2 regions of the Catenibacterium sp. CAG:290 genome follow, and region 2 is predicted to be linked to the other one. Evidence: a T-box and tRNA genes for the amino acid it is inferred to sense, from the RefSeq annotation. Region 2 holds a T-box; the other holds one or more tRNA genes.
The links. A T-box is a leader RNA that pairs with one kind of tRNA and senses whether it is charged. The one in region 2 lies ahead of lysS (lysine--tRNA ligase), so its partner is inferred to be a tRNA-Lys.

Region 1: it encodes a tRNA-Lys, which carries the amino acid that the T-box ahead of lysS (lysine--tRNA ligase) is inferred to sense. The anticodon was not compared.

The regions. Positions count from the first base shown of each region.
Region 1 is NZ_FR898833.1:8,543-14,200, reverse strand. Features, by position in the region: gene QVO42_RS06880 (RluA family pseudouridine synthase) at 1-195, opposite strand, end outside; gene QVO42_RS06875 (NUDIX hydrolase) at 269-802, shown strand; gene QVO42_RS06870 (HAD hydrolase-like protein) at 814-2,235, opposite strand; tRNA gene QVO42_RS06865 (tRNA-Lys) at 2,343-2,418, opposite strand; tRNA gene QVO42_RS06860 (tRNA-Lys) at 2,473-2,548, opposite strand; gene thiI (tRNA uracil 4-sulfurtransferase ThiI) at 2,631-3,827, opposite strand; gene QVO42_RS06850 (cysteine desulfurase family protein) at 3,832-4,968, opposite strand; gene QVO42_RS06845 (septation ring formation regulator EzrA) at 5,018-5,658, opposite strand, start outside.
Region 2 is NZ_FR898860.1:45,458-51,115, forward strand. Features, by position in the region: gene QVO42_RS08865 (6-phospho-beta-glucosidase) at 1-589, shown strand, start outside; gene QVO42_RS08870 (ROK family protein) at 586-1,467, shown strand; gene QVO42_RS08875 (RDD family protein) at 1,485-2,129, shown strand; gene QVO42_RS08880 (MurR/RpiR family transcriptional regulator) at 2,161-2,889, shown strand; gene QVO42_RS08885 (YitT family protein) at 2,956-3,807, shown strand; T-box leader at 3,878-4,087, shown strand; gene lysS (lysine--tRNA ligase) at 4,126-5,610, shown strand.

The sequences.
Region 1 (5,658 bases), on a different contig from region 2:
TTCATATAAGAATAGTTCCACCTCATCTCCTGAATGAAGAATATAGTTTTCCTTTACTCTTTTACCATTTACTTTAACATCTTTTTTTCTTAACATCTTATATATAAGTGAAGAAGGTGCCTGGACTAACACTTTCTTTAAATATTTATCTATTCTTTGATGATCATCATATTGATCGATTACTAATTTTTTCATAACGTCTCCTTTACCCCCTCATTATAGCATACACCTCTTAGATTATGGTATAATAAAAGTCGAGGTGACAATCATGGAAAAACAAATAGATTCAACAACAATTTATGATGGAGCCATCATGAAGGTGACTAAGGAACATGTATTATTACAAGATGGTAATACTGCTGTACGTGAATGTGTATATCACCATGGTGGTGTATGTATTCTTGCGATAGAGGATGATGAAATTATTCTTGTAAAGCAGTTCCGTTATCCAAATAGATGCGATACATTAGAAATACCTGCGGGTAAGCTAGAATTAGGAGAAGATCCTGATAAGGCCTGTTATCGTGAATTTGAGGAAGAAACAAACAGACGTGCTAAAAATATGCGTCCTATCTTAAAGATGCTTCCTACGCCTGGTTATTCAAGTGAAATACTTAGAATTTATGAAGCAGAAGACTTTAAAGAAGTAGAAGATTCTTTACAGTGTGATGCAGATGAATTCTTAAATATCATTAAGATGCCTATCGATGAAGCTTACAAAGCAATCTTTGACGGACGTATTATTGATGGTAAAACTGTCATTGCAGTTATGTATGCTTATAACAGAAAACATTTTAAATAGTAAAAGAGCTCTTATGAGCTCTTTTTACTTAGTATAGAGTATTTAACAACTTCTACGATTGAAACAATCACTACATTCATAATATAACAATGAATCATCTTTAAAGCAGAAAGAGTCATCAATGTATTATCATTCATATAAGTATAGTAATCCGGAATAACATTCGTAATAGAATGAAGACCATTAAAGATGAATTCAAAAATTGATTCAACAACATCAATATAGCCTAAACTAATTGCATGCAATACCTTCACAACAGGCTGATCCATCATATTACCTAGCGCAATATGAACTACTAAACCAAGTAAGAGAATCATCAATGATAATAATAAGACATAACTAATATTAATAAAAGTATTAATAATATGATGATCAGGCTTCTTTTTTGGTTCTTCTACCACTGGTTCTTCTTTTTCTTCCTCTTTTTCTTCTGGAGCATTGTTTTCAGCTTCCATAACCTTTGCGATGACATCATTCAATGCAGCCGTATCCTGCGCATTCAGTGATAATGCGGTAGGTTCTTCTTTTTTTTCTTCTACTACAGGTTCTTCTTCCTTCTCTAATTCAGCTAGATCCTCATCACTGAAGGTAAAACGTCTTGGACGTTCTTTAGTGAGTTCAGAGAGTTTAGATATATAAGTAGATTTAATGATTTTTAATAAGTCAGGGTCATCCTTATAGACTTCCTGCAAGTTTGCGAATAAAGCCTTTAATTTAGCAACAGACATCTCTTTATCCATACCAAGAAGTGGCTCAAAGATCTTATAATCTTCATAACGACCAAAAAGAATATCATTCAATGCTTCATACATTGTATTGGCTACCTGATAAGAACAGCTGATTTCATCATCTCCTGCTTCTACCAAATCATTTAAATAAATAGTATTCATTCCAATATTATTAGCTGAATGAAGAATACTATTCATAGAAGTAATGACTAATGTATCTTTAGGTGTTACCTGGAATCTTTTATCAATATAAGCAAGCAGTTCTTCTGAAGGAAGTGCTTTAATATCTGTATCACATCCAATAACATAATCAACCTTACGATATAAAGATCCAAGTTCTAGATAATTAATAGCTGTTTTAGTTTTATGAGTAGAAACAACTGCAATTGGAATATTATTCTGACGAAAGTATTCAAATAACTCAACAACACCATCTTTTGGTGATAAACCCTTCATGTTCAAATAATTATATAAATCTTTTTCTACAGTTGCATTAAGCTTCTGACTATTAATCATCGTCGCAAGTGGAAGAGTGTCATACATTGAATACATATTACCTAAAGCATGATAGAACTCTTCAGGAGTGACAGTAATATTTTTCTTTTTACATAAGTTCTTATAGAAATTATAGCGGAGTCTGTTTAGGGGGAATATACATCCATCCAATTCTATGATTGCTAGTTTTAATTCTGTATCCTCTCTCATAAATAATACCCCTTTCCCTAATCTAACCTCCATTATAGCAAATTCCTAAATAATATGCTATCATATACAATAAAAAAGCAGAACCGAAGTTCTGCAATGTTTTTAAATGGTCTCCCCGCACGGGCTCGAACCGTGGACCCTCTGATTAAGAGTCAGATGCTCTACCAACTGAGCTACGGAGAGATAGTTCTTGATATTTCTATCAAGAATATCAGGTTTATCCTGTTAAATTTTAAATGGTCTCCCCGCACGGGCTCGAACCGTGGACCCTCTGATTAAGAGTCAGATGCTCTACCAACTGAGCTACGGAGAGAGGTGTGTCCTCAACCGACGAGTTATATATTACACGATTAAGAACACTTCGTCAACTACTTTATGAACTTTTTTTACTTTTTTTAAAACAAGTCATCATTGTTCTTATATTTAGAGTTTATGATAATTGTTTCTGTATGATCAATACACTTCTGTACTTCTGATGCAAAGTCCCATTCTGCTTCATAGCCTTCTGCTTTATAAGCCTTAGGTTTAGTAGCTGGGTTATGTGGTGTAAAGATTGTACAGCAGTCTTCAAATGGTCTAATAGAGATATCATATGTACCAATCTTTTCCGCAATCTTAATGATTTCTAATTTATCCATACATGCAACTGGACGAATAACTGGAGTAGTAATCACCTGATTGATTGTATTCATAGATTCAAGTGTCTGAGATGCGACCTGTCCGATACTTTCACCATTTACAATAGCCAAACAATCATTCTTCTTTGCAACACCTTCCGCAATTCTATACATCATACGGCGCATCACTGTCATAGCATAAGATTCATCACAATGATCATATACAGATAACTGAAGATCAGTAAATGGCACGATATGTACTTTAATAGAGCCATGTGTATAGTCTTTTAAGACATTGACTAGATCTAATACCTTTTCTCTCGCCATTTCATTTGTATAAGGTGGAGAAGCATAATGAATACATTCAATATCTACACCACGCTTCATAGTGAGATAACCTGCCACAGGTGAATCAATACCACCAGAAAGCATTAATAAAGCTTTACCACCAATACCTACTGGATAGCCTCCTGCACCTGGAATCATATTATCCATAATATAAATCGCATCTTTTCTATATTCTACACGCACTAAGATATCTGGGTTATGTACATCAACAGATAATTCTTTAGTTGTATGATGGAATACATAGCCTGCAATTTCTTTATTCATCTCAATAGATGTCTTAGGATATGATTTGTCATGTCTTTTTGTATCAATCTTAAATGTATTTCCTTCATCATGATCAATAATATAAGTAACAACTTCTTTTGCTTTTTCTAAGTCATGTTCCACCTTATAACATAATGAGAAGTTGTGAATACCAAAGATTGTCTTTAACTTATCTGTTACTTCTTCCGCATTTTCTTCATTTAAATAAATATAAAGACGGTCATATGTTAATTCATATTCTAAGGCAGAATAGTCATGAAGTATTTCTTTTGTATTCTTTAATAGTTTTCTAATGAATAGTTTACGGTTCTTTCCTTTTGTAGTTAATTCTCCAAAACGGACAAGGATATGATCTGGTTTCATCTAATTACCTCTGTTTCTTAATTCTATTTAATGTATCTTTTAAAGCATCTAGGAATGCATCTAATTCCTCTTTTGTAGTGAGATGTGAGAATGAAAGTCTTAATGCACTTGAACTAATAAGAGGATTTAAATGCATAGCAGCAAGGGTATGAGAGATTTCTACTTTTTTACTTGAACATGCACTCTTAGTAGAAATATAGATTCCTTTTGTTTCTAAATCATGCACAATAACTTCTGGTTTATAGTGTGGACATGAAATGTTTAAAATAAATGGACTTGCATCTTCTGGTGAGTTAATCACTACATTGTCCATCGCACTTAATTGTACACGTAGATAGTCATTAAGTGACTTTACATAATCATAATGATTCTTTTGTGATTCAATAGCTTTACGCATTGTCTTTGCGAGTACAATATCCACGCATGCATTACTTGTACCACCTCTTAAGCCATTTTCCTGCTGACCACCATTAATAAGAGGCACAATGCTTGCAGTACGCTTCTTATAAAGTAATCCACTTCCCTTTAAGCCAAATACCTTATGAGCTGAGAAAGTAGCTAAATCTATATCATCTAATGTAATAGGAAGTTTACCTAAAGCCTGTACCATATCTACATGATATTTAGTCTTAGGATTCTTTTTATGTACAATAGATGCAATTTTATGAATAGGATTAATTGTTCCTACTTCATTATTCACATACATTGTAGAAACAAGAATTGTATCTTCTCTTATTAAAGATTCTAATTCTTTTAAATCAAGATGTCCCTTTGAATCAATAGACACATAATCTACATCAAAGCCAAACACTTCCTCTAATTGTTTAAATGTATTGGCAACACTTGAATGTTCAAAAGCTGTTGTAATAATATGCTTTCCTCTATTCATATATTGGAAAGCTGTTCCTTTAATTGCTGTATTGTTGGATTCTGATGCACATGATGTAAAGATCAGTTCATCAGGAGAGACATGAAGTAGTTTCGCAATATGAGCTCTTGATTGCTCAATTAAACGGCTTACTTCATAACCTGGTGCATATGCAGAATCAGAATTCGCAAAATAAGTTGTTAAAAGTTTTGTATATGTAGAGCGTATTTCCTCATCAAGAGGTGTCGTAGCTACATAGTCTAGATAAATCATCTAATCACCTCGCTTTAAATAATAACGAGATAAAAGAAAAAAGTCCACCCTAAGCGGACTTAATTTCTTTCCTTTTAATAAGCTCTTCATATTTTCCTGGTTCAAGTCTTTCTAGAATATCTACTGCAACTTGTAATGCATTACGATATTCACCATTTCTAAATAAGACTTCAGCCTTTGTAAGTTCTGTATTCACTTCTAAGAACATTGAACGATAACGATTCGCATAAACAATCGCATCCTCGACCATACCTGCAGTTACAATCATATTATGTACATTATCATAAAGCTTATAAATCACATCTCTTGCCCCTTCTACCTTGGCACATAATTCATTCAATACAACTGGTTTATGAGATTTAAAACGTTTAATTTCTTCTACTTTATTATAAGAATCCGCAATATAATCACGATAAGAATCATTTACTAAAGGAAGATGTTCATTCTTGATTTCTGACTTAATTTCTAATAAGACAATATTGATATTTTCTAAGAGTTCTTCTGTTTTCTGATTCTTAGTTTCAATATCTTCTTTCTGCTTTTCAAACTCTTCTAGATATGTATCATGCTGCATCATTCGATCATATAGATTTTCTACATGTTCCAACATATTTGCATAAGCGAAATGTCCAGATTCCATCTGTTCAATCAAATCATTGGCATCCTTTTGAATCTGTTTAAATTCTTCAT
Region 2 (5,658 bases):
GAAGTCTTTCTTTGAAAGAAAGAACTTCAATCTAGATATTACTGAAGAAGACTTAGCTGTTCTTCCTCAGGGTACAGTAGATTATATTGGATTTAGTTATTATATGTCATTTGCGGTTAAGGGTGATGGAGATGTCAACCTTGACTATAATGAAGAAACAGATTTATGTGATAACCCATATATTTCAAAGACTGAGTGGGGATGGCCAATTGATGCGAAAGGTTTAAGATATAGCTTAAACTGGATGTATGACCGTTATAACCTTCCTCTATTTATTGTAGAAAATGGCTTCGGTGCAGTGGACCAGATGATAGATGGAAAAGTACATGACCAGTACCGTATTGATTACCTTAAAGCGCATATCGAAGAAATGAAAAATGCAGTAGATATTGATGGTGTAGACTTATTAGGTTATACTGTTTGGGGATGTATTGACTGTGTTAGCTTTGGTACGGGTGAAATGAAGAAACGTTATGGTTTCATTTATGTAGATAAAGATAATGCAGGTCATGGAACACTTGCAAGAAGCAAGAAGGATTCCTTTGATTGGTATAAGAAAGTAATAGAAAGTAACGGAGAAAAATTATGAAAAAATACTTAGTTCTAGATGTTGGTGGCAGTGCTATTAAATATGCAGTAATGGATGCAGAAAAGAATATATATGAAAGAGGTAAGGTACCTACTCCCTTAGATTGCCTTGATTCATTTGTAAATAGCGTTCAATCTCTTTATAATACATATTCTGATGTATCTGGTATTGCGATGAGTATGCCAGGAAGAATTGATCCTAATAAGGGTTATTGTTACACTGGTGGTGCTTTAGCTTATAATCATGATATAAATATGGCAGAATTACTATCTGAGCGTTGTGGTGTAAGAGTCACAATTGGTAATGATGCAAAATGTGCCGCTAATGCAGAACTAGGTTTTGGTAGTCTTCGAGATATTCAGGACGGCGCTGTAGTGATTCTTGGCACAGCTATTGGTGGTGCTTTAATTAAGGATCATAAGGTATTAAGTGGATGTAGATTTGGTGCAGGTGAATTTTCTAATATCATCACTGATTACCATAAGCCATATGATGGTGATACATCTTGGTATGCAAGTAATGGAATCAATGGATTATTATTACATATCCAGGAAGCATTAGAAACAGAAGAACACTATACTGGTGAAGAAATCTTTGAAATGGCAAATAATGGAAATGAAGCTGTTTTAAAAGGATTAAATCAGTTCTGTTTAGAAACTGCAGTACAGATTTACAACATCAATCAGATCTTTGATTGTGAAAAAGTAGCCATTGGTGGAGGTATTAGTGCACAGCCATTACTATTAGAACTTATCAAAAAGAACTTTGATGAAATCTATAATTCATGTTATGCAAGCACATTACCACCAGAAATCGTAGTTTGTGAATATCGTAATGATGCGAACTTAATCGGTGCTTTATATCAGCACTTAAATTAATAAAGGAAGATGATAAGATGTGGAATAAATTAAGAAATGAACCTGTGAATAAAACAGGTTATATCAAAGGTATAATCGCTTATGGTATTGATTGGTATTTAGGAAGTGTCTTATCATCACTTCCTCTTATTCTGTTATATATGTCTCTTCATAAGGATGCTGTCTATATTCCTCAGCAGTTATCTATATTTAAGGGATATTATCAAGTGATTGCGGGTGTTCTTTCACTTTCAGTTGCATTTGTGTACTATGTAGTATTACCTATAATCTGGAAAGGACAGACTGTAGGTAAAAAACTATTAGGATTGAAGATTGTGAATGACAACTATCAAGAAGTGAATGTGAAACAACTGATCATCAGACAGGTTATTATGATCTTCTTAGTAGAAGGAAGTATTTATACATGTAGTAATATGCTTCATCAGTTAGTCAATGTATTAACTGGATACAATATTGCCTCTATCTGGAATAAAGTAGGACTCGTTATTACTATATTATCTGGAATACTAGTAATTGTCTTAAAGTCTAAGAAATCATTACATGATATTGTCTCACATACACTTGTTGTAGACATTAAGTCAGAAGACTACAAGAATATGTTGTTGAGTATTGAAAAGAAAAATAAGAAACAGAATAAGAAAATGAAAAAGAGATTTGCATAAAGTATGATAAAATACCTTTTGGAGGTATTTTATGGTTACGGTAGATCAAATGAATCAATTAAGTGATTTGGAATTAGATATTTACAACTACATCATTTCTCATCGTCATGAAGTGATTCATATGAAACTTAAAGATTTGTCTACAGATCTTCATGTATCTTCTTCTATGATTACAAGAGTAGCTAAGAAACTTGGTTATGAAGGATTCTTAGAATGGAAAGCAGAAATGAAACTGGATCAGGAAGATAAACCTATACAAAATAAACGTGCTTTAAATTATATTCTCGATTATTTTAATCGTGTAGACAATAAAGAGTTTGATGATCTTATTCATCAAGCTGCTGAAATAATTGTGAACAGTCATGAGGTGATCTGTTCTGGCATTGGTCTAAGTGATGCGATTGCGAAGTTTGCGTCTTCTTTATTTAATCGTAAGGGAAAACGTACAATGTATAGTGGAGACTTCAGTAGCCGTTTTAGGGGGATGTATGATCAAAATGACTGTGCTCTTTTCTTCACAGTTTCAGGAGAAACAAGAGAAATCATTGATCGTATCAAAGACTTAAAAAAATATGATATCAAAATCATTGTAGTCACAAATAATGCTTCTTCCTCAGCTGCGAAGATGTCTGATTTAGCTCTTACGTACTATATGCCAACTACCAAAAATAGTGACTTTTATAGTTCAGCAACACAGGTGCCTGTTCTCTATATCATTGAGTCTATTGCGAATCTATTTATAGAATATGGAATTTACTAAGAATGCTTGAAAGGCATTCTTTTATTTGTTTAAATGTTCTATGATATGAGAAGAAAGAGGGACGCTATGAGGGAAAATCTAGAAAAGTATGGCGAAGTCATTGCCGGAAGTATTTTATTATCTTTAGGAATCTGGTTGTTTGTAACACCTAATGGCTTAAACTTTGGAGGTGTAATTGGTACATCACAGATTATCGAAGTTTTTATAAGAAAACTTCTACCAATTCCTAAATCAATGAACATTGTAGGGATCATCAACTTCATGATTAATATTCCATTATTTATTATGGGATATAGAATCTTGAACAGAGAATTCTGTATTAAAACAGGTATGAGTGTTGTTGTACAGACTATTACATTATCTTTCTTACCTAACTTAACACATCCAATCATGCCCGATATGTTATCTAACTGTATCTTTGGGGCTATTATGTGTGGCGTTGGTGTAGGACTTGCCCTTAAAGGTAGTGGTAGTGCAGGTGGTATTGATATTGCGGGTGTATGCTTATCTAAGACTAAACCAGGATTCTCAGTAGGGAAGTTATCAATAAGTTTGAATGCAGTTATTTTAACTTGCTGTGCATTTATCTTTGATTTACAGACTACACTGTATTCTATTATTTTTGTATTGTATTTTATTAGTGACCATATCCACTATCAGAACATCAATGTGATCGCATTAATCTTCACTAAAGAAAAAGATATGAAGAATGTGATTATGGAAAAGACTGGTAGAGGTGTAACTTACTGGATGGGTAAGGGTGCTTATACAGAAAATGATCAATATATTCTCTATTGTGCAATCAATAAATATGAAGTGAAAACATTTAAGAAGATTGTACATGATATTGATCCACAGGCATTTGTGACTATTAGTGAGGATTCAGAAATCCTTGGTGGATTTGAAAAACGTCTATAGATAAATTAGATTGAATAAGGCTGACAAATTGACCTTGACAACATATTTATTTATTGTCTATAATACTTGAGTAAAAGCTATGAACAGAAGAGTAATATCAATGGAACGCAGAGAGAATTCCTGGCTGGTGTAAAGGAATGGGGAAGTTGATATGAATAAAGACTGGGAGCTGTATTTTGGATCTAACGTGATAAAATAACGTGTTGCCGCGTTAAGGCTTAATGAGGTCTACTTATGTAGATGAATAAGGGTGGTACCACGGTTAACTCTCGTCCCTAGCGGATGAGAGTTTTTATATTCTAAAGAAGGAGAACACACATGGAAGAAAGAAAGTTTACTGATCAGGAATTAGTAAGAAGACAGAAGTTACAGGAACTTAAAGATCTTGGAATTGATCCATTTGGACAGAGATTTGATGTGACTGCTTATACTTCAGACATTAGAAAGAACTATAGCGGTAAGACTGCAGAAGAATTAGAAGAAAGCAAACCAGCTGTAAGTATTGCAGGTCGTATTGTTGCAAAGAGAAGAAAAGGTAAAGTATGCTTTATGAACCTTCTTGATAGAGATGGAAAAATCCAGTTATATATCAAGAAAGATACTGTTGGTGAAGATGTTTATGAATTAGTTAAGAAGAGCGATTTAGGTGACATTATCGGTATTGATGGTGAAGTATTCATGACTCATACTGGTGAATTAACTGTAAGAGTAGAAAAGTATACACACCTTACTAAGGCTTTAAGACCTTTACCAGAAAAGTTCCATGGTTTAACAGATACTGAAGAACGTTTCAGAAGAAGATATGTTGATTTAATCATGAATGATGAAGCACGTAAAGTAGCCTTCATGAGACCTAAGATTGTTCGTTCAATCCAGCATTATTTAGATGACAAAGGTTATACTGAAGTAGAAACACCAATCATGAACTCTATTCTTGGTGGTGCTGCAGCTAAGCCTTTCATCACTCATTTCAATGCATTAGATAAAGATTTCTACTTAAGAATCGCAACAGAATTAAACCTTAAGAGATTAATCGTTGGTGGTATGGATGCCGTTTATGAAATCGGTCGTTTATTCAGAAATGAAGGTATGGACAGAACTCATAACCCAGAATTCACTACTATCGAAGTATATAAAGCATTCTCTGACCTTGAAGGTATGATGGACTTAACAGAAGGTATCATTGCGAATGCCGCAATGACTGTCAATGGTACTTATGATGTAGAATACAAAGGTCATTCTATTTCATTAGCACCTGGATTCAAGAGAATCTCTATGGTTGAAGCAATTAAAGAAAAGACTGGTGTTGACTTTGGTGAACAGAAGACTTTTGAAGAAGCTAATAAACTTGCTGAAGAACATGGTATTGAAGTAGAACCACACTTTGCATATGGTCATATTGTCAATGCATTCTTTGAAAAGTATGTAGAAGAAACAATTGTGGAACCAACATTCGTATATGGTCATCCAATTGAAATCTCTCCACTCGCAAAGAAGAACTTACAGGATCCTCGTTTCACTCAGAGATTCGAATTATTCATCTGTGGTAACGAATATGCAAATGCATTCACAGAATTAAATGATCCAGATGATCAGTATGAAAGATTCGCAAATCAGTTAAAAGAAAAAGAATTAGGTAACGATGAAGCCAACGAAATGGATATGGACTATGTAGAAGCCCTTGAATACGGTCTTCCACCAACTGGTGGTATGGGTATGGGTATTGATAGATTAGTTATGTTATTAACTGGTCAGGAAACTATCCGTGAAGTTATCTTATTCCCACATATGAAGAATAAATAAGTACTATTAAAGGTATATGGATAAATTGAGCCATATACTTTTTTTGTT